One region of the Halomonas sp. N3-2A genome, then DNA from elsewhere that is predicted to be linked to it. Evidence: predicted binding sites of a transcription regulator. Region 1 holds the regulator's gene; the other holds the start of a gene.
The links. Region 1 encodes FliA, which starts transcription of late flagellar genes. Its sites were predicted from a motif close to CTAAAGTTNNNNNNNNNNCNGCCGATA; they were not measured.

Region 1 (4,195 bases):
CGGATGTGCGTTCGCTTCTAGTTATCCAGTTGCAAAGCGAAGGGGTGTCTAGCCTAACCAAGCGCGCTTGGCAGCAGTTGAAAGATGCGGATGATGGCGAAGTAAGCTCGGAGGTTCGCTTATTGATGGCCAGCGGTGTCGCTGCTGCAGCGGGACACTTAGATATCGCCAATGATGACGCTGCGATAGCACTGCGCTCCGATTTGTTAAGGTTGTTGGGCACCACGCGTAAGCGGCGCGACACAGCGATGCTAGATGCGCTTGTTCACGCGTTTATGGCCCGTGACGCCATTCGCCAACTCAGCAGCGTTAGCCGTGAGGGGCTGGCATGAGCGCCCCGGATCAGGCAGCGGGCCTGCGCAAGTGGGCAGATTTACAGCGCCAGCAGCGCCAAGCAGAGTCAGTTGAGAGTGATCCCACGGGAGACGAACTTGCAGCTGAACCACTGACCGCTATGACCGATTCTTTAACGGTGCCGCCAACTGCTGCCCAAGCGCAAACCAGCGCATCGCCCTCGGTGCCGCAGAAGCCGCTTATCGTGATCGGTATGCCTAACGGTGGCGATCAGCAGGTGGCAAGAGTAAAAGGGCGCCTAGCCCAATGGTCAGTGCTGGGGCGACGTTGGGCTGGCGACCCGGATGATTGGGATATTCACATCGTCAATGCGGATGCCGCTAATCTTAGCCAACTGAAAGCGCGCTTTCCGCGTTGGGCACTATGGATTAATAGCGATGCCGATGCTTTCGCCCAGATGTACCGCTCGTTGCGGCAAATGCAGGAAAACGGTGGCCCTAGGCAGCTGTTAGCGCTGCACGAGCCAGATTTGCCGCGCCGAGGTCTACTCGATAACCTGCGCGAAGCAGCCAGCTATTACTTGGATATAGAGCTTTTACTGCTGGCGCGATGACAGCTAGCCTGACGCTATGTAGCCGTGCTTTAACAGCGGCTATCAAGCGCCCCGATAAGGAATAACAATGTCGATGCTCGCTGACTTCAAGGTCGATACCTGCAAAGCTGACAGGCTGCTCAAAAGGGTGTTGATGGTGGCGCTAAGCGTCATCACCATGAGTGCTTATGCCGCGACGGGCAGTTGGAGTAGTGAGGTGCCCAGCGTACTGGTCGCGATGAGTGACCGAGCTGTCAGCAGCCAGCCCATTCAGCCGCCAGCAGGGGCGCAGGTAGAGCATGCTGCGATAGAGCGTATTCATTGGCGTTTTCAAATGCCGGTTAATGCGCCGGTTAATGCGTGGCTATGCCACCCTGAGCAGTGTGTTCCTTTAACTGCTATGCGAGGTTCAACCACTGCGTTAGCCGGAAAACAGGTCAGTGGGCCGCTGCACTTTCGTTTTGCGTTGACGCCGGGCCAGCGCCCGGTACGGGTGCAGGAACTGCAAGTGATTGTGAATTACCAGTGAACAGAGTTCAGCCGTGAGGCACGAGGATGTATACAGCACAAGGCAGGATTAAACAGAGCGAGCTGTTAACCCAATACATGCCACTGGTAAGACGTCAGGCCTTAACGCTGCAGGTAAGACTACCCGCAAGTATTGAGTTGGATGATCTTATTCAAGCTGGCATGGTGGGCTTATTAGAAGCGCTAGGGCGTTTTGATGCGACCCAGGGAGCAACGTTCGCCACGTTTGCAAGTCAGCGTATTCGCGGTGCCATGATGGATGAGCTGCGCACACGTGACTGGTTGCCGCGTAGTGTACGCCGCTCTGCCAGAGCCGTGGATGATGCGGTGCGTCGCCTTGAACAGCAGTTAGGGCGCCCGCCGGAAGAGGGTGAGATCGCGCGTGACCTGGATATGCCGCTTAGTGAGTATCAGCAATTGCTCAATGATACGAACAGTGGCCAGTTGCTGCCCTTCGAAGAACTGGTGGCCGAAGGGGCCGAGTCCGCAACGGAGGAAGCCACTAACCTGCCCTTCGATCAGTTGTTAGATAAACAGCAACGCCAGTCGTTAATTGACGCGATTGACGCCTTACCTGAGCGTGAAAAGCTACTGATGGCGTTGTATTACCAAGAAGAGCTGAACCTTAAAGAAGTCGGGGCGGTGCTGGGTGTGACCGAATCCCGAGTCTCCCAGCTTCACAGCCAAGCGATTAGCAGGCTTCGCGCTCGCTTATATGACACCACCTAACGCCACTATTAATCACGACTAACCGGCGAGGAGCCGTTGATGAACCCATCTACGCTGATCGGTATTTTTGCCAGCATGCTGTTGCTGGTAAGCGTGCTGTTTTTTACTGCAGAGTCGCCAGAAAGCTTTATTAACTTGCCGGGGCTAGCCATTGTGGTAACGGGCACCTTGGCGGCTACCTTCATTAGTTATCCGCTGAAAGAAGTGCTACGCGTGGTGCGCCTGGTGGGATTGGTGTTTCGGCGTGAAAATACCTATGTGCGTGATGATATCAACGAACTGGTTTCCATGGCGCGCTTGTGGTTTAAAGGCGATGTCAGGGCGGTTGAGAAGGAGCTAGAGCACACTCGTAACCCCTTTTTGCGCACCGGGATTCAACTGGTGATTGCTAACACGAAAGAGGACGAAATTTTCGATATGCTGCGCTGGCGCATCGCACGATTAAAAGCACGGGAGCATGCTGAGGCGCAGATATTTCGTACCATGGCCACCTACGCGCCCGCGTTTGGCATGATCGGTACTTTGGTGGGCTTGGTCAATATGCTGGAAGTGATGGATGCAGGCGATCTTGACGTTATTGGCCCGCGCATGGCTGTGGCTCTGCTGACAACGTTCTACGGTATTCTGCTCGCCAACTTGGTGTTCAAACCGATTGCCGTCAAGCTGGAGCGGCGCACGGAAGAACGCCTTATCACCATGAACATGGTGCTGGAAGGCATTTCGTTAATTACCAAACGGCGGCTGCCTTCTTTTATTGAAGAAACGCTCAATTCCTTCGTTGCTAACTATCATGACGAGATCCGCGATGCCGCTGTAAAACCGCGGCCAACGGTTAGTTCTGCGGCAAAAGGGTAGCGCCATGCTAGATCGTGATTCACGGCACGCGTTGGAATTGCCCACTGTGCCGGGGGAGGGCGATGAAGGGTGGCTAACGAGCTATTTAGACGTATTAACGCTGTTAATCACGCTGTTTGTCTTACTGCTTGCGTTGACGCCGCCGGGGGGAGGGGAAGCCTTTGACCGCGATAGAATGCATTCTGTAAGTGCTATCACCTCGCTTCCGTTGGCCAGCTTAGCAACCGGTATCCATCCTCGGCAAAGCGGGCTCAAGCCGCGAATGACTGAGCTTAATATCCCCGGGGTTAGTGTCTCTCAAGGTGAAGAAGGTGTTACGCTGCGCATCGACGACAGCTTGCTTTTCCCTAGCGGTGATGCCGTACTAACGCCCCAGGGGCAAGATGTGTTAGAAAGCCTTCTGGCAGTGTTAGCATCCTTTGAGGGGCAAATTTCAGTAGAAGGGCATACGGATAATGTTCCCATTGCTACCTCTCGCTTCCCCTCAAATTGGGATCTCTCGGTAGGGCGCGCCATTGCGGTGGTCCAGTATCTTGAGCGCCAGGGAGTTGCTATTTCACGTATGCGGGCAGTCGGTTACGCCGATACCCAACCCATGGAAAGTAACGCAACACCGGAAGGTAGATCCGCCAACCGGCGCGTTGAACTGTTGCTAAGGCAGCAGACTGAGGGGTAAAGAGATTTCTTGAGGCCATCTCTGTGTCGAAGCATCACTCGCTACTACAGTCGTTCGGTGCATTACTGGTGCTCGATGCTGACTGTCGGCGCATACAGGCATTTAGTAGCAACTTTGTTGAATTGCTGAGAGTAAGCCTTCCTGAAGGGCGTCTCGCAACGCTCTCCAGCGTTCTAGGCAAGCGCTTAAGCCAGCGCGTACGCTATGAGCTCCAAGGTCAGCAGCGTTTGCCGGGGCCTCTCACCTTTAAGTGTCCCGCTCGATCAAACCGTTTCCAGTTACATGCTTACCGTGCCGGTGCGCATGTGTTAGTTGAGATAGAACCCCTTCATTCCCTCGGTAAGCAGCGTCTGCTTGGCACGGTGAACGAACGCCTGATGCGCTTAGCGGAAGCGACCCATCAAGAAGAGCTACTTGATTACCTAGTGATGTCGGTACAAGAATTAACCGGGCATGACCGGGTGTCTGTATGCCATCTCGATAGTGATTGGCATGGGCTAATCGTGGCCGAGTCGTTAGCT
Region 2 (4,195 bases), 2.1 Mb from region 1:
TTATGCCAGTCCACAAGCCGGTGCCAGGACGCTGTTGCTCGGATCGCATCAGGACACCGTTCCTAATGGAGGCAAGTACGATGGCATGATGGGCGTTATTCTGCCGCTTGCCTTGGTTAGCTACTTGCATGAAAACGCGATCGAAATGCCCTTTCACATTGATGTGGTGGCGTTTAGCGACGAGGAGGGGACACGCTTCAGTTCTACCTTACTTGGTTCTAAAGTGCTGGCGGGCACGCTTAATCCAGAGATGCTTAAAGCCCGCGATAGTCAGGACATAACCCTTGGGCAGGCGCTGGCTGACTTCGGTTGCGCCACTCAACGAATCGATGCGGATCGCTATCTACCGGAAGACGTGATTGCTTTTATCGAAACACATATCGAGCAGGGGCCTCAGCTTGAGCAGGCTGATGTGCCGCTGGGAGTAGTAAGTGCAATTACTGGGATCGAACGCCACGAGATAACGATCAAGGGCATGGCAGGTCACGCCGGCACCGTTCCGATGCACATGCGCCAGGATGCATTGGTGGGTGCTGCCCACGTTATCCAATTGGTCGATACGTTATGCAAAAGCACCGATGAACTCGTCGGTGTTGTGGGCAAAATTGAGAACGCACCTAATGGCGTCAATGTTATCCCTCAGACCACCACCTTGAGCATTGAGTTGCGCTCGCCGGATGATGCACTTCGCCGCCAAGCAAGAACTCAGCTGTTAAGCCAAATTGACACGTCTCTGAAAGCCTTGAATCTTGGCTTTGAGCATCGTCATACCTATGAACAACCTGCTGTTCAATGCGCCAAGCACCTTATCGATACCATGCAGAGTGCGCTTAAGGATGCGCGAATTGAGCCACGGGTACTATTCAGCGGCGCAGGCCATGATGGGTTAGCCATGGCTGACTTGTGTGACATCGGCATGCTGTTTGTTCGTTGTCGCGGCGGTATCAGCCACCACCCCAGCGAAGCTATCAAGCTTGAGGATCTCGGCGTTGCCATTGAGGTTCTCTTAAACACCTGCCAGCGACTTGCCCAACAGCAATAGCTGGCAGCCTTGTATCACGACGTTTGTCCAACTAGCTCAACATAAAGCCACAAAAATCATAAGGGTTGATTATGAGCCAACAACAGCAAGTTTCAGACACAAAAGCCCCTGCATCAGGTAAGTGGTACAAACAAATACCGGACCCGATGGTGCTGATTTTCTTCATTTTGGTCGCCGCCTACCTAATGACGTTTATTGTGCCCGCAGGCGAGTTTGAACGTCAGACTGTCGATGGTCGTACGACCGTTATTCCTGAATCTTTCATGTACTTGTCAGATGTTGCGAATCTGCATTTTTTCAAGATTTTCGTCGCCATACCGCAAGGTCTGATTAATGCGTCGCAATATCTGTTTATCGTGTTTATTGCTGGTGGGCTGTTTCATATTCTGCAGAAGACAGGCGCGCTGGAAAATGCCATTGGTGTCGCCGTTCATCGCGTCGGCGCTGAAAATAGCATTAAAAGCCGCAACCTGATTATTGCTGCTGGTACCTTTATCTATGGATTCTTTGGCGTTGCGGTTGGTTTCGAAAATAATATTGCGCTCGTACCCATTGGTGTACTGATAGCTTCTGCCATTGGCTGCTCTCGTTTAGTCGGCGTTGTGATGGCCGTGGGGGCATCGGCATTGGCTTCGCTTTGTCTCCAATCAATCCATATACCGTTGGCGTTGCGCAAGATATTGGTGAATTACCTACGTTTTCAGGCTGGTGGTTACGTACGCTGATGGTTGTTGCGTGTCTGGCTACCTTGACGCTTTTTATCTGCCGTTACGTTGTCAAAATGGACTACCACGATGACAACCCAGCCGAGCTAACCAAGCGTCTCGAAGACTATACCTTGACCCGCCAGAACATCATTACATTAGCTATTTTTATTGCTGGCCTGATTATCATGCTAATCGGTGTGTTTACTCGCGGTTGGTACATCAATGAAATTGCCGCCATGTTCTTGCTGATGGCGATTGTTATTGGACTCACTAACGGCCTGGGAGCCAATGCGCTGGTAAGACAGATGATGGAAGGCGCCTCATCGGTAACCGCCGGTGCCTTAGTGATTGGTGTTGCAGCCTCTATTCAGGTCATCCTTAAAGATGCCCAGATTATCGATACGATTGTTAATTCCCTTAGCGCTCTGGTGGGGGATATGCCTACCGCCGTGGCGGCTGTCGCTTCAAGTGTGATTCAAGGCGTGATCAACCTGTTTATTCCGGGCGGGTCGGGTCAAGCATTGGTTACCATGCCGATTTTGATCCCCTTAGCAGATTTAATTGGCATGAGCCGTCAGTTAATGATCACGTCCTTCCAGGTGGGAGATGGTTTGACTAACCTGATTGTGCCAACGTCTGGTGGCACCCTTGCCATGCTAGCGCTAGGCCGGGTTTCCTACGCGCAGTGGCTACGTGTTATTACCCCTTTATTGGTACTGGTTTACGTTATGTGCTGGGCAGCGCTGGTATTAGGCTATTACGTGGGTTATTAAGTGCTGTCGTTAAGCGGTTAACTAACGGTCGACGCAGCAGTGACAGGGGGAGAATCCAGAAGGATTTTCCCCCTTCGTTTTGCTGTTATGTGGTTTGATCCTAAAGAAATTCGGTCATTGTCCGATAATCACTTAACAGGTAAAAGCCACCAAGCCGTCACAGAGTCTGCCATGCCCAAATCACCTGCTTTCCTTCTTGCTGCGATACTGCTTAGCCTAGTCACCTATGCTCAGGCGTTTGCAAATACGGCTGAATCAGCGGCGCTCGCGTGGTTAGAGTCAATTGATAATGGTGAGGTTGAACAAGCCTGGGAGAGCTCATCACCGCTACTAAAAACGCCGCTATCGCCTAGCATGCTTAGGCGCATTATTGAGTTAGCACGTAATGAGTTTGGGCCGGTAGAATCACGTCGGCAAGTGCAAGTCTCTCACTACCGATCTATGCCGGGTGCGCCCGATGGCGACTACATGGTTTTTATCTTCCATACTCGGTTTGAACATAAAGCGAGAGGAGTAGAAACCGTAACACCTCATCTTGAAAATGGTGAGTGGCGAGTCAGTGGTTATTATGTGCAATAGCTCTGTGTAATAGTTCTGTGTAATGCTTCTTTGTAATAGGTATTTGTAAATGACTGATGCCGCACCCGGCGCGTACCAAAGTGGTGATGCTATGCCTAGTATTGCTAACACGCCCGAGCCGCCTTACTACGCGGTTATTTTTACCTCACAACGCACCGAGATCGATAACGGCTATGACGCAATGGCGGCCAGAATGGTTGAACTTGCAGCACAGCAGCCGGGATTCTTGGGAGTAGAGTCTGCCCGAAATGAAGTGGGTGTGACGGTGTCATACTGGGCTGATTTGGCCTCAATTAAAGCGTGGAAGGCCCACGCTGAGCATCAGGAAGCCCAGCGACTAGGCCATCAGCAGTGGTACCAGCATTTTAAGACGCGCATTGCCAAAGTCGAACGAGATTATGGTATTTAAACTATCAACGCAGCCTAGGTATTATGCCTAGGCTGCGTTGATAGTTTAATAAGTGCCTGACGGTGACTCCACCCCAGCCCTCGTCATTCCCGCAGGCTCTGCCACTTCGTCATTCCCGCAGGCCCTTAGCGGGAATCCATGTTGACCTGGGGTTTCGGGCTGCTGCAGGCCAAGGTCAAGGTGGATTCCCGATTACCCCACTCGGGAATGACGGTGCGGTGACTCGGGAGTGACGTGCGGTGCTCGCTTTGGGAGGTGGCCGCTTTGTTATATGGGGCTAGGGGATAGTGCCTGTCAGCCTTAACTGACAGGCATTACAGCCTAGGCAGGCTTTTTGCTGCTTAAATTTAAGAGGCTAACCTCAGAGCAAAGCCAATAATTAGCGTTCCAAATACCCAGCGTTGCAGGGTTTGCCTTTTTTGATGGCTGGCAAACCAGCGCTGCATCCGCGCTCCCAAGCAGGCATATAGCGCATCGTACACAAGCCCCACGCCCACTAGCACAGCCCCCAATAGCGTAAATTGAAGCGCAACGTCACCCTGTTGGGTGTGAACGAACTGGGGTAATAACACCGAACAAAACAGCAGCGATTTTGGGTTCAGCAGGTTCGTTAACAGACCTCGTCTCCAGGCTAAGTAATAGCTGCCGCTGAGCGATGCTTGCGGGTGGCTAGTATCAGTGCGCC

Region 2: a site for FliA is predicted at 2,623-2,649, ahead of CEK60_RS04820 (DUF4019 domain-containing protein). Genes of this name have one in related genera too.

Annotation. Positions count from the first base shown of each region.
Region 1 covers NZ_CP022286.1:3,701,684-3,705,878, reverse strand. The annotation lists gene flhF (flagellar biosynthesis protein FlhF) at 1-332, shown strand, start outside; gene CEK60_RS17315 (hypothetical protein) at 329-907, shown strand; gene CEK60_RS17310 (flagellar protein FlhE) at 975-1,415, shown strand; gene CEK60_RS17305 (RNA polymerase sigma factor FliA) at 1,442-2,143, shown strand; gene CEK60_RS17300 (motility protein A) at 2,183-2,998, shown strand; gene CEK60_RS17295 (OmpA/MotB family protein) at 3,003-3,674, shown strand; gene CEK60_RS17290 (sensor domain-containing diguanylate cyclase) at 3,698-4,195, shown strand, end outside.
Region 2 covers NZ_CP022286.1:1,036,570-1,040,764, forward strand. The annotation lists gene CEK60_RS04810 (allantoate amidohydrolase) at 1-1,042, shown strand, start outside; partial or broken gene CEK60_RS04815 (YfcC family protein) at 1,228-2,522, shown strand; gene CEK60_RS04820 (DUF4019 domain-containing protein) at 2,694-3,101, shown strand; gene CEK60_RS04825 (antibiotic biosynthesis monooxygenase family protein) at 3,193-3,510, shown strand; gene CEK60_RS04830 (LysE family translocator) at 3,858-4,195, opposite strand, start outside.